3 regions of the Kitasatospora sp. NPDC088779 genome follow, and region 3 is predicted to be linked to each of the others. Evidence: riboswitches for the same ligand, from Rfam matches in the RefSeq annotation. Region 3 holds a riboswitch; each other region holds the start of a gene.
What was found. A riboswitch is a leader RNA that binds a small molecule or an ion and turns the genes downstream of it on or off. The one in region 3 is predicted to bind cyclic di-AMP.
Positions count from the first base shown of each region.

Region 1: it holds a riboswitch for cyclic di-AMP, as region 3 does, so the genes downstream of both, AB0P03_RS30555 (LysM peptidoglycan-binding domain-containing M23 family metallopeptidase) here and AB0P03_RS20955 (transglycosylase family protein) in region 3, are expected to answer to the same signal.
Region 2: it holds a riboswitch for cyclic di-AMP, as region 3 does, so the genes downstream of both, AB0P03_RS01605 (glycoside hydrolase family 16 protein) here and AB0P03_RS20955 (transglycosylase family protein) in region 3, are expected to answer to the same signal.

Region 1 covers NZ_JBFBHW010000042.1:34,577-44,349, reverse strand. The annotation lists gene purB (adenylosuccinate lyase) at 1-330, shown strand, start outside; gene AB0P03_RS30560 (MFS transporter) at 338-1,870, opposite strand; cyclic di-AMP (ydaO/yuaA leader) riboswitch at 2,183-2,365, shown strand; gene AB0P03_RS30555 (LysM peptidoglycan-binding domain-containing M23 family metallopeptidase) at 2,368-3,324, shown strand; gene AB0P03_RS30550 (DUF2470 domain-containing protein) at 3,574-4,293, opposite strand; gene AB0P03_RS30545 (MFS transporter) at 4,473-5,687, shown strand; gene AB0P03_RS30540 (RidA family protein) at 5,765-6,190, opposite strand; gene AB0P03_RS30535 (IclR family transcriptional regulator) at 6,217-6,966, opposite strand; gene AB0P03_RS30530 (sugar kinase) at 7,004-8,107, opposite strand; gene AB0P03_RS30525 (alanine racemase) at 8,234-9,535, shown strand; gene AB0P03_RS30520 (D-aminoacylase) at 9,535-9,773, shown strand, end outside.
Region 2 covers NZ_JBFBHW010000002.1:2,998-12,770, forward strand. The annotation lists gene AB0P03_RS01595 (IclR family transcriptional regulator) at 1-279, shown strand, start outside; gene AB0P03_RS01600 (hypothetical protein) at 599-1,084, shown strand; gene AB0P03_RS01605 (glycoside hydrolase family 16 protein) at 1,104-2,483, opposite strand; cyclic di-AMP (ydaO/yuaA leader) riboswitch at 2,486-2,652, opposite strand; gene AB0P03_RS01610 (lipase) at 2,911-4,263, opposite strand; gene AB0P03_RS01615 (MoaF N-terminal domain-containing protein) at 4,473-4,802, shown strand; gene AB0P03_RS01620 (alpha/beta hydrolase-fold protein) at 4,896-6,038, opposite strand; gene AB0P03_RS01625 (TetR family transcriptional regulator) at 6,226-6,870, opposite strand; gene AB0P03_RS01630 (SDR family oxidoreductase) at 7,013-7,777, shown strand; gene AB0P03_RS01635 (GNAT family N-acetyltransferase) at 8,149-8,685, opposite strand; gene AB0P03_RS01640 (phosphotriesterase) at 8,781-9,773, opposite strand; gene AB0P03_RS01645 (carboxymuconolactone decarboxylase family protein) at 9,770-9,773, opposite strand, start outside.
Region 3 covers NZ_JBFBHW010000020.1:136,693-146,465, reverse strand. The annotation lists gene AB0P03_RS20980 (NAD(P)/FAD-dependent oxidoreductase) at 1-387, opposite strand, end outside; gene AB0P03_RS20975 (Ppx/GppA phosphatase family protein) at 816-1,751, opposite strand; partial or broken gene AB0P03_RS20970 (DUF501 domain-containing protein) at 1,907-2,422, opposite strand; gene AB0P03_RS20965 (septum formation initiator family protein) at 2,394-2,906, opposite strand; gene eno (phosphopyruvate hydratase) at 3,138-4,424, opposite strand; gene AB0P03_RS20955 (transglycosylase family protein) at 4,692-5,609, opposite strand; cyclic di-AMP (ydaO/yuaA leader) riboswitch at 5,615-5,782, opposite strand; gene AB0P03_RS20950 (cytochrome P450) at 5,993-7,288, opposite strand; gene AB0P03_RS20945 (SDR family NAD(P)-dependent oxidoreductase) at 7,553-7,978, shown strand; gene AB0P03_RS20940 (MazG family protein) at 7,996-9,024, opposite strand; gene mfd (transcription-repair coupling factor) at 9,096-9,773, opposite strand, start outside.

The sequences.
Region 1 (9,773 bases), on a different contig from region 3:
TACCTGCCGTTCCTCGCCACCACCAAGGTGCTGATGGGCGCGGTGCGCGCGGGCGTCGGCCGGGAGGCCGGGCACGAGGTCATCAAGGAGCACGCTGTCGCCTCCGCGCTGGCGATGCGTGCGGGCGCCCGCGAGAACGAGCTGCTGGACCGGCTGGCCGCCGACGAGCGGATCCCGCTGGACCGGGCCGGGCTGGACGCGCTGCTGGCCGACCGGCTCTCCTTCACCGGTGCGGCCGGTGCTCAGGTCGCCGAGGTGGTCCGCCAGGTGGAGGCCGTCGCCGCCGCCTACCCGGAGGCCGCCAAGTACGCGCCCGGTGACATCCTCTGACGATTCGTCAGCTGGCTGAGGGCCCTGCCGCCGATCCGGTGGCGGGGCCCTCGTCCGTGTGGACGTGGCCCGGGTCGAGCGGCGGGGTGGTGCCGCAGGCCCACTCGCAGTCCGGCTCGGCCACCGGGCGGTCCACCGGCGCGAGCACGTTGCCGCGGACGGTGGCGAAGGCCGTCAGACCGCCGGTGACCAGCAGCCCGGCGCAGATCAGCATCGCGGTGCGGAAGGCCGAGTCCACCGCGGACGGCACCCGGTAGGCGTCGCCGCTCAGCCCGGCGAGCGAGGGCAGCGCGGCGACCGCGAGCAGCCCGGCCGCGCGGGCGGCGGCGTTGTTGACGCCGCTGGCGATGCCCGCGTGCCGGACCTCGACGGCGGCCAGCACCGTCGCCGTCAGCGGCGCGACCAACAGGGTCATCCCGCAGCCCAGCACCGTGACGGCGGGCAGCACGTCCGCCCAGTAGGAGGAGCCGGGGCCGGTGCGCAGCATCAGCAGCACCCCGGCGGCGCACAGCAGCGGACCGACGGTGAGCGGGATCCGGGGGCCGATCCGCTTGCCCAGCCGCCCGGCGCGCGCCGACAGGGTCAGCATCAGCACGGTGATCGGGACCAGGGCGAGGCCGGAGACCAGCGGGGAGAAGCCGGAGACGATCTGCAACTGCACCACCAGCAGGAAGAACACCCCGCTGAACGCCGCGTAGACGCAGAGGGTGACCAGGTTGACGGCGGTGAACAGCCGGGAGGAGAAGAGGCCGAGCGGCAGCATCGGCTCGGCGGCGCGGCGCTCGACCGCGATGAAGGCCGCGCCGAGCAGCAGGCCGATCGCGCCGGTGAGCCAGACCGCGGGGGACAGGCCCTCCCCGGCGGCGGTCAGCGCGTAGGTGATCGCGCCGAGGGCGAGCGCGGCGAGCAGCGCGCCGGGGACGTCGAAGCGGCCGACGGCGCTCTCGTTCCGGCTCTCGGGGACGAACCGGGAGGTGACCGCGACCACGGCGGCCGCGAGCGGAAGGTTCAGCAGGAAGATCCACCGCCAGCCGGGGCCGTCCACCAGCCAGCCGCCGAGGAAGGGGCCGACCGCGGCCGACACCCCGCCGAGGCCCGACCACAGGCCGACCGCCGCCGAGCGGTCGTCCGGGTGGAAGACGGCTTGCAGCATGGCGAGCGAACCGGGGGTGAGCAGCGCCCCGCCGATGCCCTGGACGGCGCGGGCGGCGATCAGCACGTGGATGGTGGGGGCGGCGGCGCAGGCCGCGGAGGCGGCGGCGAACCAGAGCACGCCGATCAGGAAGACCCGGCGCCGGCCGTACCGGTCGCCGAGCGCGCCGCCGAGCAGGATCAGTCCGGCCAGGGTGAGCAGGTAGGCGTTGAGCGTCCACTGCAGGGACGCGAGGGAGGCGCCGAGATCGGTGCCGATGCGGGGCAGCGCGACGTTCACCACGGTGCCGTCGAGCATCGCCATGCTGGAGCCGAGCACCGTCGCGAGGAGGACCCAGCGTCCCCGCGAGGTGCCCAGGCGCAGTGTTCCTGCTTCGGAGGTGGCCACGGGCCGATCCTGCGCCCGTGGGGCGTACGTGACAAGGGTCACCGGGGGGTGTGTCGGTGGGTGCGCGGTGCGTGAGCGGGCGGGTGCGCAGCGGTGGCGGAATCGGCGCAGCGTCGTGGATCAGTGGCGCCGGGTGAATGGATTGTGCACGTACGGTGCAGCCGATCATTCGGAGGGTCACCGCAGCTCGGGGGGTTGTTGCCGGTTCAAGTGATCGACATTGCTTCACCCGAACGGATGGGTTTTAGTTCAGCGACCGCCCGGCCAGTCCGGACGGATCCACCGGGTGGAACGCCGAATCCTGCCGCTGCCCGGTGGCTCGCACCGAACTCTGTACGGCAGGAGCGGGGGACCCACAGGTAAGTCGCCGGACCGGAAACGGCACGCTTTCGCGTACCCGGATCCAGGGCCGGCTAGGGGTGAAGCCGCATGTGCGGCCGGGCAACTCCAGCCCGAACCCGACAGCTCACCTCGCAGGCGTCGGAGAGGAAAATTCCATGCCTGCACAGGCTCGTCGTATCGCCCTGCCCCGCGCCGCCCGCATCGGGATCGCCACCGCCGTCACCGGTGTCTCCTTCGCCCTGCCGCTCGTCACCGCGATGAGCGCCCAGGCCCACCCCGCGCCGGCCGCCGCGGTCACCGCCGCCCCGGCCGCCGCTCCCGCCGACCAGGCCCAGGCCTCGTCGCAGGAGAGCTACCGCGTCGTCAGCGGCGACACCCTGTCCCGGATCGCCGACGCCCAGCACGTCGACGGCGGCTGGCAGGCGCTGTACGACCACAACCGTGAGGTCGTCGGCGGCAACCCGGACCTGATCTTCCCCGGTCAGCGGCTCGTGATCGCCGGCCAGGCCGCCCCGGCCAAGCCCGCTGCCCCGGCGAAGCCCGCCCAGCCGTCCGCCCAGGACGCCGCGCCGGCCACCACCGCCAAGCCGCAGGCCCAGCCGGAGGTCCGGACCGAGGCGGCCAAGCCGTCCGCCCAGCTCCAGGCCCAGCTGCAGACCGCCGCGCCGTCCGCCGTGGTCACCGCCGTGCCGGTCGCCGCCGCTTCGGCCTTCGTCGCCCCGCTGGCCGGCCCGAAGCTGGGCACCGCGTACGGCGTGGCAGGCTCGATGTGGGCCTCCGGCCACCACACCGGCCAGGACTTTGTCGCCTCCACCGGCACCCCGCTGCGCGCCGTCGGCAACGGTGTCGTGGTGAAGGCCGGCAACGGCGGCGCCTACGGCAACGAGGTCGAGATCAAGCTCGCCGACGGCCACTACGCCGAGTACGCGCACCTCTCCTCGATCGGTGTGAAGATCGGTCAGGCCGTCAAGGCCGGACAGCAGATCGGCCTCTCCGGCGCGACCGGCAACGTGACCGGCCCGCACCTGCACTTCGAGATCCGCAACGGCTCGGAGTACGGCTCGGACATCAACCCGGTCGCCTACCTGCGGGCCCACGGCGTCGCGCTCTGACCCGTACCGGATGTGCCGGATGAGGAACCACCGCTGCTACGGGGCGAATCGACCGCCCGGGATGGTCATGTCGGGTGACCGCTCGACCGGGTGATCGCCGCAGCAGTGGACATGGGCGCGGGACACGCCCAGGCCGGCCCGGCTCGCGAGACTTCTCTCGCGAGCCGGGTCGGCCGCTGTCGTTTCCGGGCCTTGGTGGGTGTGTCCGGGGAGAGTTGACGATACGTCAGTGTGCTTCGGCGGGCCGGTTCAGAGCCGGTGGGCGGGCAGCCCGTGCTGGGCGGCGGTCAGCAGCTCGTGCATCCGCTGCCCGAAGTCCTCGGTGTCGGCGGCCGGTTCGGGGAAGACCAGGCGGACGTCGCGGTGGCCGTGCGGGTGGTCCAGGCGCAGGACCAGGCCGTGGCGGTCCAGGGCGAGCGGGCGGACCTCCGGGTGCTGGGCGAGCAGGTCCGGGTCGAGCAGCCGGGTGAGGACGGCGAGGGCGTCGGCGTGGTCGTCGGCGAGGTGGGTGAGCATGGCGGCCTCGTAGCGGGCCAGCGGGTCGGGCGTGGCGAGGGCGAGGTCGCCGGCGGTGAGCGCGCCGGTGCCGTACGGGGTGGCGAGGACGGCGTGGGCGACGTCCACGCGCAGGTGGACGCTGAGGCCGTCGTCGGCGAGGTGGGCCAGGTGCAGTCGGCCGGCCAGGGTGAGGCGGGCGCGGATCCGGTCGCGGACGGCGACGGGGGAGATGTCGGTGACGTCCAGGACGACGGCGAGTCCGTCGGTGGCGCGGGCGGCGGCGGTGGCGAGCGGGTCGCCCAGTGGGGCGCGCAGGCGCAGCCGGGAGCCGTGGACGGAGACCGGGGAGTCGAGGTCGTGGTGTTCGCCGAAGGCGCGGACGGTGAGCGAGGAGGTCGCGCTGAGCAGGCTCTGGACGCGCTCGGCGGTGGTGGGTTCGGGCACCTCGGCGTCGCCGGCGGGCAGGCTCATGACGGACCTCCAGTTAGTTAGGTGAGCCTAACCTAATCTCCGCTCGAGGGTGTGGCAAGTGGCGTGGCCGGGATTGCTGTCGTCGGGGATAGGTGGCGCTTGCAAGTACCCGCGGGTGTCTCGTATTGTCGACGCTGGTAGTTGCATGCGCAACGGTTCTCTCTGGAAAGCGGTCCCTCATGCCCCTCGCGCTCCTGGCGCTGGCGATCAGCGCCTTCGGTATCGGCACCACCGAGTTCGTGATCATGGGCCTGCTGCCCGAGGTCGCCGGCGACTTCTCGGTCTCCATCCCCACCGCCGGTCTGCTGATCTCCGGCTACGCGCTCGGCGTCGTGGTCGGCGGCCCGCTGCTCACCATCCTCGGCACCCGGGCCCCCCGCAAGGGCATGCTGCTGACGCTGATGGGCCTGTTCGTGGTGGGCAACCTGATCGCGGCCGTCGCCCCCGCCTTCGGGCTGCTGATGATCGGGCGGATCGTCAGCGCCTTCGCGCACGGCGCGTTCTTCGGCATCGGCTCGGTCGTCGCCGCCGACCTGGTCGCCCCGCACAAGCGGGCCGGCGCCATCGCCCTGATGTTCACCGGCCTCACCGCCGCCAACGTGCTGGGCGTCCCGATGGGCACCCTGCTCGGCCAGCACTTCGGCTGGCGCTCCACGTTCTACGTCGTCGCCGGGCTCGGCCTGCTCGGCCTCGCCGGGATCGCGGCGCTGGTGCCCGTCCAGCCGCGGGCGGGCGCCGCCCGGCTCGGCCCCGAACTGGCCGTCTTCCGGACCCTGCGGCTCTGGCTCGCGCTCGCCATGACCGTGCTCGGCTGGGGCGGCATCTTCGCGATGTTCACCTACATCACGCCGATGATGACCGAACTGGCCGGCTTCGCCCCGAGCAGCGTCACCTGGCTGCTCTTCCTGTTCGGCGTCGGCCTGTTCGTCGGCAACCTGCTGGGCGGCTGGTTCGCCGACCGCGCGCTGATGCGCAGCCTCACCGTGATCCTCGCGGTGCTCGCGGTGCTGCTGTTCGCCTTCACCTTCGCCGCGCACAGCAAGCCGGCCGCGATCGTCCTCATCCCGCTGATCGGGCTGTTCGGCTTCGCGACCGTCGCGCCGCTGCAGAAGCGGGTCATGGACCAGGCGGCGGGCGCGCCGACGCTGGCCTCGGCCGCCAACATCGCCGCGTTCAACCTGGGCAACGCGCTGGCCGCCTGGCTCGGCGGGCTGGTCATCTCCGGCGGCCTCGGCTACGACGCGCCGAACTGGGTGGGCGGGCTGCTCACCGCGGTCGCCCTCGGTGTGACGGTGTTCGCGGCGGCGCTCGACCGGCGCGGCGCGGCGGGCGAGGGGCGGGTCGTGGCGCGCTCGGGGGCCCCGGCCGAGCAGGGCGTGCCCGCGGGGCGGTGAGCGAGGGGGACGGCGGAGGGCCCGGACGCCTGGTGCGCGTCCGGGCCCTTGCGGTGGTCGGGCCGCTCGACGGTGTCTCAGGCGACGACGGCCTGGGCGTCGATCTCGACCAGCATCGGCTCCTGCGGCAGCTCGACGAAGATCGTGGTGCGGCAGGGCTTCACGCCGCCGGGCTTGATGTTCTCGTCGATGAACTCGGCGTACACCTCGTTCATCAGCGGGAAGTCCGCCCGCTTGGTGAGGTAGACCCGGAACATCACCACGTCCTCGATGGTGGCCCCGCCGGCCTCGACGATCGCCTTGACGTTCTCCAGCGTGCGCCGGGTCTGCGCCTTCACGTCGCCGTGGTACAGGTACTCGCCGGTCGCCGGGTCCTGCGGGCCCTGGCCGGAGACCTGGAGGATCGGGCCCTTGCGGACGCCCTGGGAGAACATCCAGGCGGGGGCGGGGGCGCCGTCGGTGCGGACCTCGGTCTTGCCGCTGGTCGGGTGCTGCTCGTTCATGGGGTTCCTTACGGTCTGACGGTTGATCAGTTGTGGTCCGGGTGGCCGCAGTCGGCCGAGATGGCGCGGGTGGTGGCGAGCAGCTGCGGGAGGAGGTCCAGCACCTGCTCGTAGGGGAGGACGACGTCCGGCACCGAGATGGACGCGGCGGCGACGACCCGGCCGCTGGCGTCCCGGATCGGTGCGGCCACGCAGTTGATGAACGCCTCGTGCTCGGCGTGGTCCTGCGCCCAGCCCTGGACGGCGACCTTCTCCAGCTCGGCGAGCAGCGCCTCGGGCGTGCTGAGGGTGCGGGGGGTGTGCGGGGTGAAGTCGATCCCGGCGGCCACCCGGCGGCGTTCGGGCAGCGGCAGGTCGGCCAGCAGCACCTTGGAGACGGCGGCGCTGTGCAGGGCGGCGCGCAGGCCGATCCGGGAGTACATCCTGACCGGGTGCCGGGAGTCGAACTTGTCGATGTAGACGACCTCGCCGCCCTCGTACGCGGCCAGATGCACGGTCTGGCCGGTGGTGGCGTTCAGCTCGGCCAGGTGCGGGGCGGCGATCCGGCGGACGCCGCGCTGTTCCAGGGCGAGGCCGGAGAGGGCGAACAGGCCGGCGCCCAGGTGGTAGCGGTAGGCGGCGTCACGGTAGACGAACCGTTCCTCCTCCAGGCTCTGGAGCAGTCGGAGCACGGTCGTCTTGTGGACGCCGAGCACCTCGGCCAGCTGGTCGAGGGAGCGCTCGCCCTCGCCGAGTTCGGCGAGCAGGCGCAGGGCGCGGGTGACGGTCTGGCTCATCGTGCTCCGCCGGGGTCGTTCGGGCTCGGGTTCGTGCTCATTGTGCCCGGGCCCGCCGGGTGTCGCGGGACCGGTCCGCGGGGACGGCCGGGCCGGTGATGCCCTCCACCGAGACCCGGGTGGCGGCCCAGTCGGCGGGCGAGGCGTCGAGCAGCGCGGCCACCACGGCGGCGGGCGGCAGTTCGGCCTGGTCGCCGTGGGCGGTCAGCGCGCAGGCGGCGCTCAGGTGGCCGAGCCGCAGCCGGCGGCGCTGGTCCAGGCCGCGGATGGTGCCGGCCAGGTAGCCGGCGGCGAAGGCGTCGCCCGCGCCGGTGGCCTCGACCACCTCGACGGCCAGGGCCGGTTCGCTCACCGCCGTGCCGTCCCGCTCCAGGGCGGTGACCAGCCGGGCGGCGTCCTTGACCACCACGGTGGCCGGGGAGGCGAAGCGGCGGCGCAGCGCGGCCGGTTCCCCGGTGCCGAACGCGGCCTCGGCCTCGTCGGCGCCGATCAGCAGCAGGTCGGCGGCGTCCAGCAGCGGCGGCAGGACGGCCGGGTCGCGGTCGTGCCAGAGCGCGGGGCGCCAGTTGAGGTCGAAGCTGACGGTCCGCTCCGGGCGGCGGTCGGCGAGCAGGGCGCGCAGCAGCGCCAGGCAGTCGTCGGAGAGCGCGGCGGTGATGCCGGACAGGTGCAGCAGGCGGGCGCCGGACAGCAGCCGGACGGCCGCCGGGTCGGCCAGCAGGGCGGGGGAGAGCGCGGCGGCCGCGGAGCCGCGCCGGTGGTAGTGCAGCCGGCTGCGGCCGGGGCCGAGGTCGTGGTGGTGGCCGGTGGCGCCGCCGACCTCCTTGAGGTACAGGCCGGTGGGGCGGTGCGGGTCGACGGCGACCGCCGAGACGTCCACGCCGCGGGCGGCGACCTCGGCGAGCAGCCGGCGGCCGAAGCCGTCGTCGCCGACCCGGCTGATCCAGGCGGTCGGGACGCCGAGCGCGGCCAGCGCGCCGGCCACGTTGGACTCCGCGCCGCCGACCGACAACCGGAAGTTCTCCACCGCCTCCAGCGGGCCCGGCCGGTCCGGCAGCAGCACCGCCATGGACTCGCCCACGCACACGGCCGTCGGGGAAGGACCGGGGCGGGCCGGGCCCGGGGTGTCCTGTCGCGGCATCTGCTGGGCTCCTCCGTCTGCGGCGGCCGTTCCGTTGACCGTGATCCGGCGCCGATGCTAGAACCGTCATGCCAACATGTGCAACCCTCATTGCGCATGTTGCAACACGGCAGATGGAGGAAGACGGTGGAGCAGACCTTCGCAAGCATCGGCACCGGGCCGGGCATCGACGACGGCGCGGTGGCGGCCCTCGCCGACGAGACGCTCGACTGGCGGTTCAAGGCCGCCCCGCCGGAGGCTTGGGGGCACTCCGTCCGCGACTGGCTGGCCACCGGACCCACCCTCACCGGGCTCGGCACCCCGCTGCTCACCCTGGACGGTGCCGCGCTCGACCACAACCTCCGCACCATGGCCGACTGGTGCGCCAAGGCCGGGGTCGCGCTCGTGCCGCACGGCAAGACCACCATGGCGCCCGCCCTGTGGCAGGCGCAGCTCGCCGCCGGCAGCCACGGCATCACCCTCGCCAACCTGCCGCAGGTGCGCGTCGCCCGGGCCTTCGGAGTCGAGCGGATCCTGCTCGCCAACACCCTGCTCGACCCGGCCGGACTGGCCTGGCTCGCCGCCGAACTGGCCGCCGACCCGGCGTTCGCCTTCGTCTCCTGGGTGGACTCCACCGAGAGCGTCCGGCTGATGGACGAGGCGCTGCGCGCCGCCGGGGCCCAGCGGCCCGTCGAGGTCCTGGTCGAACTCGGCGGCCCCGGCGGGCGCACCGGCGCCCGCGGCGTGGACGCGGCCGTCGAGATCGCCGCCGCCGTGCTGCGCGCCCCGACCCTGCGCCTCGCGGGCGTCGGCGGCTACGAGGGCGCGCTCGCCCACGACGCCACCGCCGATGGGCTGGCCACCGTCCGCGACTACCTCAAGGCGCTCGCCGACCTGCACGGCCGGCTCGCCCGCGCCTACCCGGACGACGCCCGGCCGATCGTGACGGCCGGCGGCAGCGCCTACTTCGACCTGGTCGTCGAGGAACTGGCAGGCCTGCCGGACGCCCTCGTGGTCCTGCGCTCGGGCGCGTACATCGCCCACGACGACGGCTTCTACCGGGGCATCTCGCCGCTGGTCCGGGGTGCCGGCGCCACGCCGTTCCGCAGCGCGCTGCACGGCTGGGCCCGGGTGGTGTCCCGGCCCGAGCCGCAACTGGCCCTGCTGGACGCCGGCAAGCGCGACCTGCCCTTCGACGAGGGCCTGCCCGAGCCGCAACGCGTGCGCGGCGGCGCAGAGTTGACCGGCACCGCGGCCCGGATCACCGCACTCAACGACCAGCACGCCTTCCTGCGCGACGCGGGCGACCTCGCCCCGATCGGCGCGGTGCTGCGGCTCGGCGTCTCCCACCCGTGCACGGCCTTCGACAAGTGGACCGCGATCCCGGTGCTGGACTCCGCCGACGCGGCCGAGCCGAAGGTCACCGGGCTGGTCAGGACGTTCTTCTGATGGCGGGCGGCAGAGCGCCCGACACCGTCTTCCGGGGCGCCACCGTCGTCGACGGCACCGGCGCGGACCGCTACCGGGCGGACGTGCGGATCGCCGACGGGCTGATCACCGGGATCGGCCACGGCCTCGACGCGCCGACGGTGGTGGACGCCGACGGGCTGGTCCTCGCCCCCGGCTTCATCGACATGCACGCCCACTCCGACCTCGCCCTGCTGCTCGAACCCGAGCACCCGGCCAA
Region 2 (9,773 bases), on a different contig from region 3:
CTGCCCGCGCACACCGAGTACACCGTCACCGACCCGCAGGAGCTGCTGCACCAGCTCGCCGAGGCTCGCGAGCGCGGCTACGTGGTCGACGACCAGGAGCAGGAGATCGGCGTCCGCTGCATCGCGCTCGCCGTACCGGGCGCGCCGACGCCCACCGCCCTGTCGGTGTCCGGCCCGGAGGCCCGCATCCGGGCCCTGGAGGAGCAGGCCGGCACGTCCTCGCTGGTGCCGGTGATGCATCACATCGCGACCCGGCTGGGGCAGGTCCTCGCACCCTGACCCGTCGCCACCGCCCGCTTCACGCACGGGAAGTCGATCCGGTCGACTTCCCGTACGTACGCTCCCCCGTTCGGGCGGACGCCGAGCGGGTTGCACCGGCCCCCGGCGCAGGCTCCGCCACCCTGGTGCGGACGCGGCCCGCAGCGGCGCGGGCGGCCGGGGCCCCGGGACAGGGTGGACGACGATGACGTACAGGCGTTCGACAATGCGAGGCGGGTCCGGGCAGGGCGGGTCCAGGCGGGGCGGGTCCGGGCAGGCCAGCAGGCTCCGCGGATTCCGCGCGGCCTCGCTCGTCGCCGCGATGGCGGCCGGCTGTTCGGTGGCGACGCTGACCGCCGGCCCGTCCTGGGCGCTGCGGCGGCCCGAGCCCCGGCCGGCGGTGGACACGGCAGCCCCCACGGCGTCCCGCTCCGATCTGGAGGTGGTCCGGCTCGACCCGGACGCCGCCCCGCCCGGCGGCACCACCACCGTCCACGCCTTCATCGCCAACCGCGGCCCGGACACCACCGCCGCACCGTTCACCGTGCTGGTGACGCTGCCTCCCGGGGTCTCCCCAGTGGGCCCGTACTTCCCCGAGGACTGCGAGGTGCGGCTCAACGGCCGGCAGGTGCGCTGTGTCTTCCCGGCCGGACTGCCCCCGCTGCGCAGCGCGACCGCGCTGGTACCGGTGCGCCTCTCCCCGGACCTGCGGATCGGCAAGCTCACCGGCGGCTCGGTCTCGGTGCGCGGCGTGGACGACCCGGACGAGGGGAACAACCGGCAGCCGTTCGACATCACGGTGGTCGAGACGGCTCCCGGTTCCTGACCCGGAAGCCCCGAAGGCCCTACCGGTACACGCGGACGTAGTCGGCGGCGAAGGTGATCGGGGCGGTGCCCTGCGGCGCCGGGTGGTACTTCCCCGCGCCGACCGACAGGTTGAGGATCAGGTACGCCGACCAGTTGGCGCCGACGCCCTTGCCGTCCGAGAACACCTTGGCGCCGTTGACGTACCAGTCCACCGAGGTGGCGCCGTAATAGGTGCCGATGGTCACCCACTGGTCCTTCGCGACGGCGCCGGCGTCGGTGTAGTACTTGGGGTTGCCGGGGTTGACGTGGTTGGTCAGCTCCAGCAGGTTCGGGTTGTCGGGGTGATACTCGAAGGAGTCGACCTCCCCGTTGCCGTTCTTCCAGGTCCAGAAGGCCGGCCAGGCGCCGGAGCCGGACGGCAGCTTGACCCGGGTCTCGGCGTAGTCGCCGGTCCTGACCTGGAAGCCCTCGCTGGAGCCCTCGGTGGTCAGGAAGCCGGTGTTCCAGGCCTGCTTGCCGTTCTCCAGCGTGGTGGTGCCGGGCGCGGCGGTGAAGGTGGCGACCCCGTTCGCGACGCTGACGTTGTTCTTGTTCAGCAGGTCGAGCTTGTTGTCGTCCGGGTTGTGGTTGCCGTACTTGTACGCGGTGCTCTTGTCGCCGACCCAGCGCGAGCCCCAGCTGATCGGGCCGTTGAACTCGTCGGACCAGGTCAGCGACTTGCCGGCGACCGGGGATGCGGGGGTGCCGGCCGACGGGCTGGCGGTGGCGCTCGGGCTGCTCGGGCTCGGGCTGCTCGTGCTCGGGCTGCTCGTCGGGGTCGGCTTCGCGGTGGGGGTCGGCTTCGCGGTGGGGGTCGGCTTCGCGGTGGGGGTCGCCGTCGGGGTCGGGGTCGCCGTCGGGGTCGGGGGCGGAGTCGGCGTCGTGGTGGGCGTCGGGGTCGGGGGCGGAGTCGGGGTGCTGGAGACCACCAGCTGCTGCGAGGCCAGGTTGTGCCAGGTCCCGCCGAGGTCCTGCCAGAAGCCGAACTGGGTGTACGTCCCGGCCGGCAGGGCGCGTGCGCCGCTGGTGAAGGACAGGCCGCTCGGGCAGATCTGCACATTGGAGGCGTTGCCCGGGAAGTCGAGGTTCGCACCGGCCGCGTTCCGGACGCCCACGCCGACGGTCTTCGCGGTGAAGCAGGCCGAGGAGTGGAGGGTCAGCGAGGCGGTGGCGGCCTGGTTGGCGACCATGGTCGCCGGGGCGAGCCGGTCCTGGGTGACGGTCGGGGCGGTGGCGGCCTGGGCGCCGGAGACGGCCGGCAGGCCGAGCAGTCCGGCGCCGGTGACGGCGAGCGCTCCGGTGACGGCGAGGGTGGCGTTGCGGCCCCGGCGGGAGGGGCGGGCGTGGCGCGGCGCGCGGCGCCGGGCAGGCTGGTGCATGGCAGTGTCCTCTGCGACGCCTGCGAGGTGAGCTGTCGGATTCGGGCTGAGGCAGCCCGGCCGCCGGTGGAAGCGGCTTCACCCCTAGCCACGGCCCGCACGCGGGAGCGTACGGGCCGGGCGCTGACCTTGGTTCCCCCGCTCCCGTCCGCTGTGGTGCTCGGTTGCCGGCCGGCGGGTGGACAGGACTCGGCGTCCCGGCGGCGGGGGTCCGCGAGGGCGGACGACGGTTGCAGGCTAGGCGGGCCGTCCGTGAACGGACAACCTGCCCGGGCCGGTTGTCGCACAGGTCACAGTGGTGTCGATCAACGACGCTGCGTGGTGGATCAGTTGGGACGGATCAGCGGAGCCGTCGAGCTGCCGAACGACGGATCGGCGAATCGACGGGTCACGGGTCCACGGGTCCACGGGTCCACGGGTCCACGGGTCAAGCGAGCCAGTTGTCGACCTGGCTCTCGGCCTCCGGTGCCCAGGCGAGTTCCAGGTGGTTGAGGCCGGTGAGCAGCCGGGTGCCGCCGATCGTCGCGATGCCGGTGGTGTCCAGGGCGCTCGCGGTGAACACGATGCCGTCGCTGGGCCCCCGGTTCTCGTTGAGCACGCCCGGGATGTCGGCGGACCCGCCCGCGAGCAGATAGGTGCGCACCGACGCGGGGACGCCCGCCTGTTGCAGCGGCGCGATCAGCGAACCGGCGTCGATCGCCGCCTGGATGCCCTGGCCGGAGGTGTAGAAGCCCTGGCCGCCGTAGTAGGTGGTCCACCAGTCCTGGGCGGTGCCGTCCACCCCGTACCGGCCGTCCCAGCGGGCGAGCAGCTGGCGCTGGCCCGGGTAGCAGTCGTAGCCGCCGGTGGGCAGCACGCCGAGGCAGGGCTGCGCCGTGTAGGTGCCGTAGCAGGTCATGTAGAGGTGCGGGGACGGCGCGTTGGCGGTGCCGCCGCAGGCCGGCCAGCTCGCGAGGTCGAACGACCAGCCGTGCGCGTACACGTAGTCGAGCCCGCCGTTCGGGCCCCCGAGGGTGATCAGGCGGCGCACGTCGCCCGCGTAGGCCCGCCCCCAGGACGGGCGCACCGAGGACACGTACGCCCGGGCGGCGACCTCGCCCTTGCTCCAAGCCACCACGTCCACCTGCGGGACGCCGAGGCGGGCCCGGATCAGCGCGACGGCGTCGCCGACGGCCTGCGCCTGGAGCAGGTTGTCGCCCTGCTTGTGGGCGAAGCCGATGGCGAACACCCGGTGGCCGGTGCCGGCGAGGTACTGGGCGAGGCCGGTGGACGGGCAGGCGGAGGCACCGCAGGTGCCGCTCTCCCCCGGGTTCGCCCAGGCGCGGTCGGCGTTGTCGTTGGCGCCGTGGACCAGCAGCACGGGGGTCGGACGGCTACCGGTGTCCCAGCCGGTCGCCGAGTACAGCAGGAAGCGGCTGGAGGAGGGCTGGCCGGTGCCGCCGAAGTACGTCCGGCGGGCGCCGTCCTGGTCGCCGCGGCCGTCGGCCGGGTACTGCTCGGTGCGGAAGCCGGGGGTGGTGTCGAGGTAGCGCTCGACCTTGGCCCAGCCGTTGCCGGGGGCGGGGAAGGCGGCTTCGAGGGTGAGCGGGGCGGTGGCCGCCTGGGCGGTGGTCTGGGCAGTGACGGTCTGGGCAGTGACGGTCTGGGCAGCGGTGGCCTGGGCGGGAGTGGGGGTGCCGAGGAGCAGCGCGGCGAGGGTGAGCAGGAGGGCGGACAACGCGGTGGGGGTGCGTCTGACGGCGGTGGGGGTGTGCCGCATGGGGGTGGGGGTGCGTCTCATGGGGGTGGACGGTAGGACCGGCCGCCGGCGGGCGCCCAGGTGCCCGCCGCACACCGCGCCGGCCTGCGCGGTGGCGGCCGGTGCCGTGGCGCACCGTCCACGGGTGCGCCCACCCGGCTCACCGGGTCGGATAAATTGGAGGTCCGACATCTTCCGCAGTGCACAAGACCGCCGTGCACGGCCCCACAGGAACGAGGTACCGCCCCACCATGACCGCGCCCCTGCCCGCCTTCGCCGGCCGCACCTACCTCTTCCGGGCCGACAACGGCGCGGCCTTCCGCAACACCTACTCGGCCGACGGCAGGCGGCTGCGCTGGGAGGGCCTCGGCGAGTCGGCGGGCCAGTGGGAGGACGTGCGGCTGCACGTCGCCGAGGTGGCGCCGGAGATCTACTTCATCAGCTGGACCGAGGAGAGCGGGATCACCGTCAGCCACGTGATGGACCTCGGCCGGCTGACGGTACGCGCCTTCTGGACGTACGAGGGCGAGGGCGGCCGGGTCGGCGAGCTGCACACCGGGACGCTGGAGCGGGTGGCCTGAGCCTCACCGCTCCCGCGCCCCCTCGCTGTCCGTCGGCTTACTCAGACTGTCTGAGCAGACTGCCTGCTCAGACAGTCTGCTCGGGCGGCCTGCTCAGGCAGCCTGGTTCGGGACCTTGAGGTGCTGGGACATCCACTCCAGCGAGGACGGCAGCAGCGCGCTCCAGGTCTCGAAGTTGTGGCCGCCGTTCTCCAACATGCTGTAGGAGACCTTCATCGGGGACTGCACGGCGTCGACGAAGGCCTCGGTGTCGCGCCGGTAGTCGCCGTCGCCCTTCTTGGTGCCGGCCAGCAGCACGGATACCTTGGGCTGCGGCAGGTTCTTCAACCGCCACATCAGGTTGGCCTCGTCACGACGCTGCTTGCTGCCGCCGAACAGGTCGCCCGTGGTCGGGTCGTCGGCGGCGTCGTAGTAGGCGGAGAGCGCGACGGCGGTCGGAAAGACGTCCGGGTGGCGCATGGCCAGCTTGAGGGCGCAGTAGCCGCCGGTCGAGTTGCCCATGAAGGCCCAGGCCTGCGGGTCGGAGGAGACCCGGAAGCTCGCCTGGATCGCTGAGGGGACGTCCTTGGTGAAGTACGTGTCGGACTGCGCGCCGCCCGGAATGTCCTCGCACTCGGTGTCCTGCGGCAGGGCCGGCGAGGGGCGCATCAGCACCATGACGGTCGGCTGCATGTTGCCGTCCTGGAGCAACTTGAGCGCTGCGCCCGGGTAGTTGAACCGGGTGATCAGGTTCTCGGCGATCCCGGGGAAGCCGGTGCTGACGATCACCGCCGGGAACTGCCGCTGCGCGTACTCCGGTTGGAAGTACTGCGGCGGCAGGAAGACGTACCCCTCGGTGGACAGCCGGCTGGCCGCGCCGTCGATCCGCACCTTGCGGATCTCACCGGACTGGCTGGGCTCGCGGCCCATCGCGCCGCCGCCCTTGACGGAGGCGTGGCCGATCGTCTCCACGAGCAGCCGGCCGGACGCGTCCGCCTTGTTGTGGATCACCACCGGGCCGGTGTCACCGGTGCCCAGCAGGTCGTCCCAACTGCTGTAGAAGGCGAAGTAGTTGTTCGCCACCAGGCCGAGCGCGGCCAGCACCGCGAGCTGGGTGGCGAGCAGGGAGCCGATCCGGCCGAGCACCGCCTGCCAGGTCTGCTTGGCGAGTCTTGGCCACAGCCAGACCGTGCCGGCCGTCATCACGACGGCGATCAATACGGCCAGCGCCAACACCTTGTGGCTCGTCAGACCCATGTCCTACTTGCTCCCACGCCTCGAACTCCCCGCCCCCTCCGTCCAGGACATCCGAGGTGGTCACCCCGGTTCCCCCACCGGGGCGCGCGATCACCCACCCTAACGGGGCCGGGGAGGAGGAACAGATGACAGATGACAGCCGACAGATAACAGATAACAGATAACGAAATCTGTCAGCTGTTATCTGTCACCTGTTCGCGGCCGGGCGGGCCCAGCCCTCCCGCCCGTAGAGCCGCAGCCCCGCCGTGAGTTCGCGCATGCAGCGCGCACCGAGCTCCCGCGGGGAGCCCGGGCCGGTCGTGGGCGCGTCCGAGGCGGCCCATTCCTCCAGCGCGACCCGGATCGCGGCCGTCGCCGCAGCGGCGGCCAGTCGGATCTCCAGCGGGTCGGTGCCGCCCGGGCAACGCGCCGCGAGGACCGCCCGCAGCCGCTCCTCGGAGTCGGCGTGGACGCGCTGCCACGTGCCGTCGAGGCGCGGGTCGCGCAGCAGGCTTCGCGTCCACTCCATCGCCTCGACCGCCTCCTCGTCGGGCGGGGTCAGCGAGGCGACCGCCGAGCGCTCCAGAGCCTCGCGCAGCGGCAGATCGGCCGGGGTCTCGGCGAGCTGGTCGACCCAGCGACGCCCACCGGCCGCCAGCAGCGGCGCGACGGCGTCCTCCTTGACGGAGAAGTACCGGTAGAAGGTGCGCAGCGAGATGCCGGCCGCGAGGGCGATCTCCTCGGCGGTGGTCGCCTCGGCCCCGCGCTCGGCGAAGAGTGCGGCGGCGGTACGGGCGATGTCCAGCCGGGTGGCGTCGCGGCGGCGTTGATTCAGGGTGGGGCGTCCGGTCACAGGGTCAGCGTACGCGGGCCGGTGCCACTGTGGCGCGTTGCGCCGAAGTGACACCCAGAGGACTTATTGGCACGTTATGCCATTAAGGCGTACCGTGCCTCTTGAGGTCGAGAGGCCACGAACGAACGAACGGAGTACCACCATGGAGCGCTTCAGCGGACGGAACGTCCTGATCACCGGCGGCGGCTCTGGCATCGGCCAGGCCACCGTGCACCGGATCCTCGCCGAGGGAGGGAAGGTCGTCGCCGTCGACGTCGACGAGGACGGCCTGAAGGCGACCCTGGACCGCGCGACCGCCGACGGCACCGCGGACCGCCTGGCCATCCAGGTCCTGGACATCTCGGACGAGGCGGCCGTCGTCACCGGCGTCGCGGCGGCGATCACGGACCTCGGCGGGCTGGACGCCCTGGTCAACGCGGCCGGCATCCTCCGCTCCTCGCACACCCACGAGACCAGCCTGGAGTTCTGGAACAAGCTCCTCGCGGTCAACCTGACCGGCACCTTCCTGATGACCCGCGAGGCGCTCCCCTCGCTGCTCGCGGGTGGCAGGGGCGTGGTGGTCAACTTCAGCTCCACCTCGGCGAGCTTCGCCCACCCCTACATGGCCGCGTACGCCGCGACCAAGGGCGGCATCCAGTCCTTCACCCACGCCATCGCCTCCGAGTACGCGAAGCAGGGCCTGCGTGCGGTCTGCGTCGCGCCGGGCAGCATCGACAGCGGCATGACCCACAACCCCGGGCTGCCCGCCGACGCCGACTTCAGCCTGCTCGCCAAGCTCGCCCCGGCCCTCGGCCAGGGCTTCGCGGGTCCGGAGACGGTGGCCGGGGTGATCGCGATGCTGGCCTCCGACGACGGCGCGTTCGTCACCGGCACCGAGCTCCGCATCGACGGCGGCACTCACATGTGAGCCGCCGGACGGCCGCGCGACGGCGGGGCCCCGGCCACCCCCCCCGGTGACACGGGCCCCGCCGTCGCGTCGCGGACGGCGGGGCCGGGCTCGTGACGGCAGCCGGGCTCGTGACGGCAGCCCGGGTCAGCCGAGGCCACCGTTGCGGGCCGCGGCGAGAACGGCGGCGGCGGCTCGGTCGGCGGTGTCGCCGTCCACCCGCTCGGCCGTGATCAGGACCCGGAAGTACAACGGCGCGGCGAGGTTCTTGATGACCTCGGCCGGGTCGGTGCCGGGTGGCAGCTGCTCGCCTTCGGCGCGTTCGCGGCCGTCGAGCGGGTGGCGGGGTGGATCGGCGGGTGACCGGCCCGCCCGGCCGTCAGCTGCAACCGTCAGCGCAGCGGCTTCGCCATCACGAGCTCCCGGGCGACCCCGCCGGCGAGCGGCCCGCCGGGCCCGCCGGGCTCGGTGAGTGCGGTGAGTGCGGTGAGTGCGGTGAGCTCGGTGAAGCCGTGCCGGCGGTAGAGCGTGATCGCGGGTTCGTTGCCGGGGAGCACCGCGAGGCGCAGCGTGCTGCCGCCGGATGCGCGGGCCCAGCGCTCGACCTCCTCCAGCAGGCGGTCGGCGACGCCCCTGCCGCGCGCCTTCGGTCCGACCCACACCGAGCGCAACTCCCGTACGCCGTCGGCTCCGGGGAGACCGTCCGCCAGGCCGACGGGCGTGGCGTCCGGACCGTCCGGACCGTCCAGCAGCGCCGCAACGTGGTGGGCGCCCGGAAGGTGCAACCGGGCGCGCCACCGTTCCTCGCCGCCGTGGTGCCAGTCCGCCAGGCGGGCCTTGAAGGCGTGCGGCGCGTCGGAGAGGGCGGCGAGGCGCAGGTCGCGCCAGAGCGGCCAGTCGTCGGTCGTGAGGATGCGCAGGGTCACCATGGCCGTCACGGTAGGGCGTGGGCGGCGGGCCTTCACCGAGGACCCTGGTTCGGCCTGCGGCCGGTCGAGACCGGGGCGGGCCGAGCGGGAACGGTTCAGGGCGTGCGCCACTCGGTGGCGAAGGCGGCGGCCGGGTTGGCGGTGAGGAGGAGGCCGGGCAGTTCGGGGCCGAAGGTGCGGGCGAGCCGTGGGGCGAGGTCGTCGAGCAGTGCGGTCGGGCCGTCGGCCCGACGGGCGGTGCGGGTGGTGGTGTCGGCGCCGAGGAGGAGGCGGGAGGCGTGGCCGGCCTCGACGAGGTCGGCGATGACGTCGAAGGCCTGGTGGTCGGCCGGGTGGCCGGCCCGGGAGGGGCTGTCCAGCGCGAAGTAGACGCCTTCCGCGGCGAGTTCGCGATGCACCCGCACATCCGGCAGCCGGGTGAGGTGACCGAGGATGATCCGGTGGGGCGGGACGCCGTGTCGAACGTGCAGCCGGTTCAGGACGAGGTGCGGGTCGGCTCGGGGTTCGAGGTGGACGGCGATCGGGGCACCGGTGGCGTGGTGCGCGTCGGCGGCCGCGGCCATCACCCGGCGGGTGTGCGCCGTGATGGCCCCGGGGTCGCAGGCGATCTTGATCAGGCCCGCCCGGACGGCCTCGGGCGACGCGGGTGCTTCGGGGACCTCGGCGGCTACGGGGGCCTCGGCTGCTACGGGCGGTCCAGGCAACTCGGTGGCCGGTTCGGCCGTCAGCCCGGTGGTGAGTTCGGCGGTGAAGCGTTCGGCCAGCCCGTCGTACACGGCAGGGAGGGTGTCCGGGTCGTAGTGGGCCGCCTGGTGCAGGCCGGTGGCGGCGACGACGTGGACTCCGGTCGCACGGGAGAGCTTCGCGAGGGAGTCCGCTCCGCGACCCATGCCGTACGGGGTCCACTGGACGAACGACCGTCCGCCGGCCGCCGCGAAGGCGCGCAGGACACCCTCGGCGGCGGCCGGGTCGTCCAGTTCCTCGCCGGGGAGCAGGGGGCTGCGGATGAAGAGGTGGTCGTGGGAGTCGGTGGCACCGAGTTCCGCGGGGTCGAGGTCGCCGAGAACGGTACGGATCGTGGGGGTCAT
Region 3 (9,773 bases):
GCCGTGCTCCGCCAGACCCGGGATCGGGAAGGTGCGGGAGACCGAGCCGGTCGCGACGACCAGGTACTCGAAGGGCAGCTCGTAGCTGTCGCCGGCCGCGGGCTGGATGGTGGCGACCTTGCGGGCGTGGTCCACACCGGTGACCGCACCGGTGAGCACCTCCGCCTTCTTGAGGGCGCTGCGCAGCGGCGCGACGAGGTTGCGGGGCGCGACGTTGCCGCCGGCCGCCTCGGGGAGGAAGGGCAGGTACGTCATGTACGACCGCGGGTCCACGACCGTGACGGTCGCTTCGCCGTAACGCATCTTCTTGAGGATGCGCATCGCGGCATACAGGCCGACGTAACCACCGCCGACAATGAGGATGCGAGGACGCTCCGTGGTGCTCATATCCGAAAGTATCCAGCACCGTCCGGAGCAGCCTTCGTGAGCCCGGTCACAAGCTTCTGGACACCCCGTGCTACACTGCGCGGCCGCAAATCCGGGCCCGGCGCGCCGACTCGCGGCCTCGGGCGCCCCCTCGTGAGCGCACGCCGGAATACCACCCTGCTGAGCAGCAACGATCCGTACGGTGCCCGGGTTCCCGCTCGTGATTTCGATTTTCAAACCTCAACCGAGGCTTGACCTGCGATCCAGGGGTCGTCACGGCGAGCAGACCTTCGGTCCCACATTTCGGACGTAGCGGGCGAGCAGCTGCGACGAATGACTGGATCGCCATGTGAAGAAATTCACGAACTTTCCCGCACCGGTCCGGGCGTGCCCCGGCCCCGGACCCCCGAAAGGGGTGCCGGGGCCGGTCGGGTAAGGCTCGCAGGAGGTCAGGAGGCCATACTCCAGGCGATGCCGTCCAGGATGTCGTGCTCGCTCACGACCACCTCGGCCGCGCCCGTCCGCTCCATGATCTCCAGCAGCTCCAGCGCGCCGGCCGCGATCACGTCCACCCGGCCCGGGTGCATCGACGGGATGGCCGCGCGCTCGGCGTGGGTGGCACCCAGCAGCTCGCGGGCGATCCCGGCGACCCGCTCCCGGCCGATCCGCGAGTGGTGGATCGCCGCCGAATCGTAGGCCGGCAGGTCCTGGGCGATCGCGGACACCGTGGTGACCGTCCCGGCCAGGCCCACCAGGGTGGCCGCGCCGCGCAGCGGGACGACCTCCTCGGCCTTGTCCAGCTCGGCCCGCACGTGCGCCCGGGCCGTCTCGATCTGCTCCGGCGAGGGCAGCTCGGCGCCGCCGAAGTGCCGCTCGGTGAGCCGGACGCAGCCGATGTCCACCGAGCGCGCCGCCTGCACGTCCGCACCGCCCAGCACGAACTCGGTCGAGCCTCCGCCGAGGTCGAACACCAGGTACGGCGCCGGGAACTGGCCGCCGGTCAGCTCCTTGGTGGCGCCCACGAAGGACAGGTGCGCCTCCTCCTCGCCGCTCACCACCTCGGGCTCGACGCCCAGGATCGCGCGCACGCCCTCGACGTACTCGTCGCTGTTCTCGGCGTCCCGCGAGGCGCTGGTGGCGACGAAGCGGGTGCGCTCCGGGCCCACCCCGAACCCGGCGATGACCTCCCGGTACTCGCGGCAGGCCGCGAAGGTGCGGGCCAGCGCGTCCGGGTGCAGCCGGCCGGTCTGGTCCACGCCCTGGCCCAGCCGATTGATGATCATTCGGCGGTCGAGGTCGGTGATCTCCCCGGTGGCCGGGTCCAGGTCGGCGACCAGCAGCCGGATCGAGTTGGTGCCGCAGTCGATCGCGGCCACCCGGGTCATGCTCACGCGGACTCCCCGGCGTCGGACTCCTCGGCGGCCCGCTTCTTCGCGGCGCGCTCGGCGGCCTTCTGCTGCTTGGCCTCGATCACGGCCTGGTGGTCCTGGTCCTTGGCCCGGTTGCGGGCGACCCGCTCACCGGCGGCCTCGACCTCGGCCGGGGAGACGCAGGGGCCCTTGGCCCACCAGTCCTCCAGCAGGCCGATCGCCTCGTCGCCGAGCGGGTTGACGCCCTCGCCGGCCGCCAGCGAGTGGCCGACCAGCACGTGCAGGCACTTCACCCGGTCCGGCATGCCGCCGGCGCTCGGGAAGCCCTCCAGCACCTCGATGGCATCGCGCCGGGCGATGTAGTCCTCGTGCGCCTTCTGGTAGGCGGCGGCCAGCTCCGGGTCCTCGGCGAGCCTGGCGGTCTGCTCCTTCATCACGCCGTCCGCCTCCAGGGTGCCGATCAGCGAGGCGGCCTTGGGGCAGGTCAGGTAGTACAGCGTCGGGAACGGCGTGCCGTCCGGCAGTCGGGGGGCCGTCTCCACGACGTCCGGGTTGCCGCAGGGGCAGCGGTGCGCCACGCCGCGCAGGCCGCGCGGCACCCGGCCGAGCTGGGCGGCGATGGCGGCGACGTCGGCGTCGGAGACGGCGGGGTGGTTCTCAGTGGTCATGGGGGGAGGTGTCTCCAGCGGGGGACGGTGGGAGCGGACGGGGGGAGGCGGGGGCCGGGACGGCGGCGTCGGTGGTGTCGGCGGCGTCGACCGAGTCCCAGATGCTGGCGTACCAGGGCTTGGCGGCCCGCGCCGAGCCGCCTGGCGCGCCGTCGGAGGCGGCCGGGGCGGCGCCGGCAGCGACACCGGAGGCGGACGACGAGGGCCGGGCGGCGGCCTGACCGGCCGGATCCACCGCGATGTACGGGGTCTCCCCCGGCATCGCGTAGTGCAGCCGGACACGGGCCTGCGCCTTGACGTACTCGGGGTCCTGCCAGCGGGCCTTCTCCCGGCGCAGCTGCTCGACCTGCTGGCGGGAGCGGTCGGCCTTCGCCTGCTGGGCGGAGATCTCGGCGCGCTGGGAGATGAACTGCCGCGTCGGGTAGGCGAGGATCGCCACCAGCGAGCAGAGCACCAGGACGAGGACGGTCGCCCGGCTCGTGAAGCGAGGCCGGGCCGCCAAGCCCGGGATCCTCCAGCCTGCCATCTCCCGTTCCCCTCCTGGTCGCGACGGTGCCCCGCCGTCCACCCTACGGGGTGAACGGCGGGGCACCGGTCAGGCGTGCTCACCGGTCGGCGGAGCGACCGTGCTCGCTGCTCCGAGGAGCGGCTGAGCCTGCTGCTCCGCGGAGCGGCCGTGCTTGCTACTCCGCGGAGCGGCTGTGCTGGCTATTCCGCAGAGCGGCTGTGCTTGCTATTCCGCGGAGCGGAAGCGCGGGAAGGCGCCGCGGCCGGCGTACTCGGCGGCGTCGTCGAGGATCTCCTCGATGCGCAGCAGCTGGTTGTACTTGGCGACGCGCTCGGAGCGGGCCGGGGCACCGGTCTTGATCTGGCCGCAGTTGGTGGCGACGGCCAGGTCGGCGATGGTGACGTCCTCGGTCTCGCCGGAGCGGTGCGACATCATGCAGCGGTAGCCGTTGCGCTGGGCCAGCTCGACGGCGTCCAGGGTCTCGGTCAGCGAGCCGATCTGGTTCACCTTCACCAGCAGCGCGTTGGCGGTGCCGGTCTCGATGCCCCTGGCCAGGCGGGCCGGGTTGGTGACGAACAGGTCGTCGCCGACCAGCTGGACCTTGTCGCCCAGCTTGACGGTCATGGCCTTCCAGCCGTCCCAGTCCGACTCGTCCAGCGGGTCCTCGATGGAGACCAGCGGGTAGGCGTCGACCAGCTCGGCGTAGTACTCGATGAGCTCGGCGGCGGAGATGGCCTTGCCCTCGAACTGGTAGGCGCCGTCCTCGTAGAACTCGGACGCGGCGACGTCCAGGGCGAGCGCGATGTCACGGCCGGGCACGTAGCCGGCCTTCTGGATGGCCTCGGTGATGAGGTCCAGGGCCTCGCGGTTGCTGTCCAGGTTCGGCGCGAAGCCGCCCTCGTCGCCGAGGCCGGTGGACAGGCCGCGCTCCTTCAGCACGCCCTTGAGGGTGTGGTAGACCTCGACGCCCCAGCGGACGGCCTCGGAGAAGGACTCCGCGCCGATCGGGGCGATCATGAACTCCTGGATGTCGACGTTGGAGTCCGCGTGCGAACCGCCGTTGAGGATGTTCATCATCGGAACGGGCAGCACGTGCGCGTTCGGGCCGCCCAGGTAGCGGAACAGCGGCAGGTCGCTGGCCTCGGAGGCGGCGTGCGCCACGGCCAGCGAGACGCCCAGGATCGCGTTGGCGCCGAGCGAGGACTTGTCCGGGGTGGCGTCCAGGTCGAGCATGGCCTGGTCGATCAGGCGCTGCTCGGTGGCGTCGTAGCCGACCAGCTCCGGGCCGATCTGCTCGATGACGGCCAGGACGGCCTTCTCCACGCCCTTGCCGAAGTAGCGGTTCTTGTCACCGTCGCGCAGCTCGAGCGCCTCGAAGGCGCCGGTGGAGGCACCCGACGGGACAGCGGCACGGCCGGTGCTGCCGTCGTCGAGGCCGACCTCGACCTCGACCGTGGGGTTGCCACGCGAGTCGAGGATCTCACGGGCTACGACGACATCGATGGACGGCACGAGGCATCTCCTTGCGGAAGCAGGGTCCGGCTGACGTTGGGTGCTGCCGGCGGGACGATTGCGGAGTCGTTACGACCAGAGCCTAACCGCCCCGGCCCCCGGGGCCGCGCTGGCCTCGGTCCCGTCTCAGCGTGTGGCCCGGCTACCCGCCAGTAGTTCACCTGCTTGCCCGATCGAAGCGGGCGAATACGGGGGAATGCGGGCGAAGGGGGACAGGTCCCGTCCCCCTTCGCCCGCAGGGCGCGGGCCGTTCAGGGCCCGGGCCGCTCAGCCGAGGTGCAGCACCTGGCCGGGCATGATCAGGTTGGGGTTGCCGCCGACGGTGCCGCGGTTGCCGTCGTACACCGACTGCCAGCCGCCGGACACGCCCTGGGCGGCGGCGATCGTCGACAGCGTGTCGCCGGCCCTGACGGTGTAGTCGTGACCGCCCTGCGCGGCGGCGGGCTGCGCGGCCGGGGCGGACTGCGCGGGCTGCGCGGCGCGGGGCGCGTACTGCGGCTGGGCGGCGGGCTGGCCCGCGTACTGCTGGTAGACGCTCTGGTGGCTGGTCCAGTACCAGGCGCCGTTGTTCTGGTACCAGTACACCTTCGCGTCGGCGTCCCAGCCGGCCTTGCCGGAGAAGCCCTGGGTCTGCGGCTGCGTCTGCTGCGGGGCCTGCTGGACGGGCTGCTGGGCGGCCGGCTTCGGGGCGGCCTGCTTGACCGGCTGCTGGGCGGGCTTCGGGGCCTGCGCCTGCTGGGTCAACTTGGCGGCGGACTGCTTGGCGGGCTTGGCGTCCGTAGAGGTGTCCACGGAGGCCGGGGCGCCGCCCTTGCTCAGGCCGGCCTTCTGGGAGCAGACCGGCCAGGCGCCCGGGCCCTGCGAGGCCAGCACCTTCTCGGCGACCGAGATCTGCTGCGCCTTGCTGGCCTGGTTGGCCTGCGGGGCGTAGGAGGTGCCGCCGTACGCCTTCCAGGTGCTGGGCGTGAACTGCAGGCCGCCGGAGAAGCCGTTGCCGGTGTTGATGCTCCAGTTGCCGCCGCTCTCGCACTGGGCGACGGCGTCCCAGGTGGAGGCCGGGGCGGCGGAGGCGCCGGTGGCGGTGAGGAGCGGCATCGCGAGTCCGACGCCGGCCACACCGGCGACGGCGATGGCCTTCTCGGTCTGGGTGCGACGGCGGTGGCGGCCGGTTCCAACGAACAGCATGAAGAGGTCCCTCTCCGCACGCCTGCGAGGTGAGCTGTCGGGTTCGGACCGGGAGGTGGCCCGGCCGCCGAAAGCGGAAACGATTCCGCTCGGGCGGCTTCACCCCAAGCCGTCGGGGAACGGCAACAAACCTGGTTCCCCCGCCCCTGCCCAGGGTCTGGTCGATTTCCCGTGACGCGGCGGGCAGGATTCGGCGTTCCGCGCACGAGGTCCGCAGCTGCGAACTCCAGGGAGAGTAGACAGATCATCAGACCAATAACAAGCTCATATCACCGATATCACACACAAATTACGGCGCGTGGTCAATCGCCTACCAGCGGCGGCGGTATGTCCGGATTGATGCGGGTTCAGGCCTGGCTCCACGGGCCGCCGGAGACATGCCGTCAGCGTGTCGGGGCGTCGGTCGGCGTGACCGGCGGCGCGTGCGGAGAGCAGGTCTCCGGAGTGAATTCGACCGGGAGTTCCCGCAGGCCACGCATGATCAGGCCGCCCCTCCAGCGCAGGTTCTCCGGGTTTTCCGCGAGCCGCAGGTCCGGCAGCCGGGAAAGCAGCGTGGCCAGTGCGCTCCGCCCCTCCAGGCGGGCCAGCGGGGCGCCGATGCAGTAGTGGATCCCGTGGCCGAAACCCAGGTGCGGATTGTCCGTGCGGGCCAGGTCCAGGGTGTTCTCGTCCGCGAACCTGGCCGGATCGCGATCCGCCGCGGCCAGCACCACCAGCACCGGATCGCCCACCGGGATGTCCACCCCGCCGATCGACAGCGGCCGCGTCGCGAAACGCCACGTCGCCATCTCCACCGGCCCGTCGTAGCGCAGGAGTTCCTCGATCCCGGTCTCCAGCAGCGCCGTCTCGCCGCGCACCACCGACTCCTGCAGCAGCCTGCGCTGCTCCGGGTTGCGCAGCAGCGCGTACGTGCCGTTGCCGATCAGGTTGACGGTCGTCTCGAACCCCGCGAACAGGAGGATGAACGCCATCGCGGCGGCCTCGTTCTCGTTCAGGTGCTCGCCGTGGTCGCTCGCCCGGATCAGGCCCGAGATCAAGTCATCACCCGGATCCGCCCGCTTGCGGTGGATCAGCTCCAGCAGGTACGCCCGCATCCGCTTCACCGCCCGCCCCACGCCGCCGCGTTGGCCGCCGCCGTGCCGGATCATCATCCCGGCCCAGTCCCGGAAGTCGTCCTGGTCCTCGGCCGGCACGCCCAGCAGGTCGCAGATCGCGTAGATGGGGAGCGGGAACGCGAACTCGTGGATCAGGTCCGCCGAACCGCGCTGCGCGAAGCCGTCGATCAGCCGGTCCGTGAGCTGCTGCACCCGCGGCTCGAACTCCGCCACCCGGCGCGGCGTGAACGCCTTCGACACCAGCCGGCGCAGCCGGGTGTGGTCCGGCGGGTCGATGTTCAGCAGATGCGTCATCAAGTCCGCCTGGCGTTCCCCCGGAATTCCCACCCGCCCGGTGCGGTGCGCCTGCTCGCTGTGGTGCGCCGGGTTCTTCGACAGCCGGCCGTCCGCCAGCGCCTGCCGAGCGTCCGCGTAGCGGGTCACCAGCCAGGCCTCCACCCCGCTCGGCAGCGTCGTGCGGTGCACCGGGGCGTGCTCGCGCAACCAGGCGTAGGCGGGGTACGGATCGGTGGCGAACTCCCAGGTGAAGAGCTGCGGGGCGGCGGGATCGGGCTGCACTGGCATGCGTCGACCGTATCCGGTGGGTCGGGGCCGCACCGCCTCCGGCGGACGCGACCGGCGGGGCCGGATCGTCGACACCCGGCGGACGGCCCGCCAACGCTCCGTGGACGCCCCGTGGACAGCTCTTGGACAGCTCTTGGCCGGGTGGCGGGCGTGACCCTGGTCACCTGAGGGGTAATCCCTGTTGCGGAGGGTCAGGACCTGCCTACGATCCTCCGCAGAAATCGTGGGCGCCGGTGCGGTGTCGCCCACAGGGAGGAGCAGACCATGCGGGTCAGCGGGGCAGTCGTCGTCATCGCGGTACTCGACGGCGGATCGGGAGCCGAGCTCGCCCGCCGGTTCGCCGCCGCCGGCGCCGCCGGAGTGCTGATCGCCGACCAACGTGCGGGCGTCGCCGAGGACCTCGCCACCGAACTCGACCGGCCGGGATGCCCCGTCGTCGGCGTCGGCGGCGACATCCGCCGCCCCAGCGACGTCGCCGCCCTCGTCGACACCGCCGAGAAGCACCTCGGCCCCATCGACCTGTTCTGCGTCGCCGGCCCCGACGGCGAGCGGATCGTCTCGCTCGCCGAACTGCCCGCCCGCCTCGACCTCGAACGCCTCGCCGAACTCCTCGCCCTCGTCGGCGAGGCCATCGGCGAAGTCGTCCCCCGGCAGCGGCGGCCGATCGAGAACACCGCCACGGCCGCCTGAGGCCCTGCCCGGGCCCGCTACTCGCCGACCGGCCCGAGGCCCTCGGCCGCGCGCACCGCGTCCCGGTAACCGCGCGCGGCCGAACGCAGCGCCGCGTCCACGTCCACCCCGGCGTCGTGCGCCCGCTGCGCCACCGCCAGCAGCAGCCGGCCCGCCGACTGCGCCGTCAGCTCCGCCGGCAGCGCGTACGGCTCGTCCGGCACGCCCGCGAAGCCCGCCCGGCGCACCCGCGACACCAGCTTCGCCGCGTACGCCAGCGACGGCAGCCCGGCCGGCACGCCGTCCAGCACCGACTCCCGGTCCGCCTTCTCGGCCGCCTTCAGCTGCTCCCAGTTCGCCTCCACCTCGGCGGCGCCCTCCGCCTCGACGTCCCCGAACACGTGCGGGTGCCGGTACATCAGCTTCTCGACGATGTCACCGGCCACGTCGTCGATCGAGAACGCCTCCGCCGGGTGCTCCTCGGCGATCCGGGAGTGGAAGAACACCTGGAGCAGCACGTCGCCCAACTCCTCGCGCAGCGTCTCCCGGTCCCCCTCCTCGATCGCCTCGACCAGCTCGTACGCCTCCTCGACCAGGTACTTCACCAGGCTCTCGTGCGTCTGCTCGGCGTCCCACGGGCAACCGCCCGGCGAGCGCAGCCGGTCCATCACCGACACCAGGTCCAGCAGCCGCGCCCCCGGCAGGTCGTACGACCCCGGCAGCACCTCGATCTCCGGCACCTCACCGGCGTGCTCCACCGCCAGCCGCGCCAGCGCGTCCGTCAGCCCCGGATCCCCGTCCGGGCTGCCCAGCCACACCGTCGGCCCAGCCCCGCCCGGCTGCCCGGTCAGCAGCCGCGCCAGCGCCGGTGCCGACCCCGCCGCCACGACCTCGACCTCCACCCCGGCCTGCCGCACCGCCGCCACCTGCGGATGCCCCGCGTCCCCCGCCAGCACCCGCCCCGCCGACCGCAGCGCCTCCCACGCCGGCCACGCCAGCAACCCGGGGGCCACCCGGTGGGTGGTCGTCAGCAGGATCAGCTTCGCGTCCGGAACATTCGTCGTCACACCCCGAACCTACCCGCCGCCCGCCCGGGGCGGGGACGGGCCCGACGGGACCCGCCCCTCCCGCCGGGGTCCTACTTCTTCGACCCCGCCAGGTCGTCGAACATCGCCGACAGGAACTCGCTGCACCAGCCCAGCAGCTCCCGCCCGACCAGCGGCTTGCCGCCGATCCGCCCGGTGCTCGGCCGCGGCACCAGCAGCTGCTGGGCGGCCGCCTTGACCTGGCTGCGCGGGTAGAGCCGGTTCAGCCGCAGCTGCTGGGACTCCCGCAGCTCCACCGGCCCGAACCGGACGTTGGCCCCCTGGAGGGTGATGTCCGCGATGCCGCACCGCCGGGCGTACAGCCGCAGCGCCGCGACCAGCAGCAGGTTCTCCACCGGCTCGGGCAGCTTGCCGTAGCGGTCGACGAGCTCGTCCCGGACCTGCTGGATGTCCGCCTCCGAGTTGACCGCCGCGATCGAGCGGTACGCCTGCAGCCGCAGCCGCTCGCCGGGCGCGTAGTCGTGCGGCACGTGCGCGTCGACCGGCAGCTCGATCTTCACCTCCAGCGGCTCCTCCTCCGGCTCGCCGCCGTTCGCCAGCGACTCGCGGAACTCGGCCACCGCCTCGCCGACCATCCGCATGTAGAGGTCGAAGCCGACGCCCGCGATGTGCCCGGACTGCTCGCCGCCGAGCAGGTTGCCGGCGCCGCGGATCTCCAGGTCCTTCATCGCCACGTACATGCCGGCGCCCATCTCGGTGTGCTGGGCGAT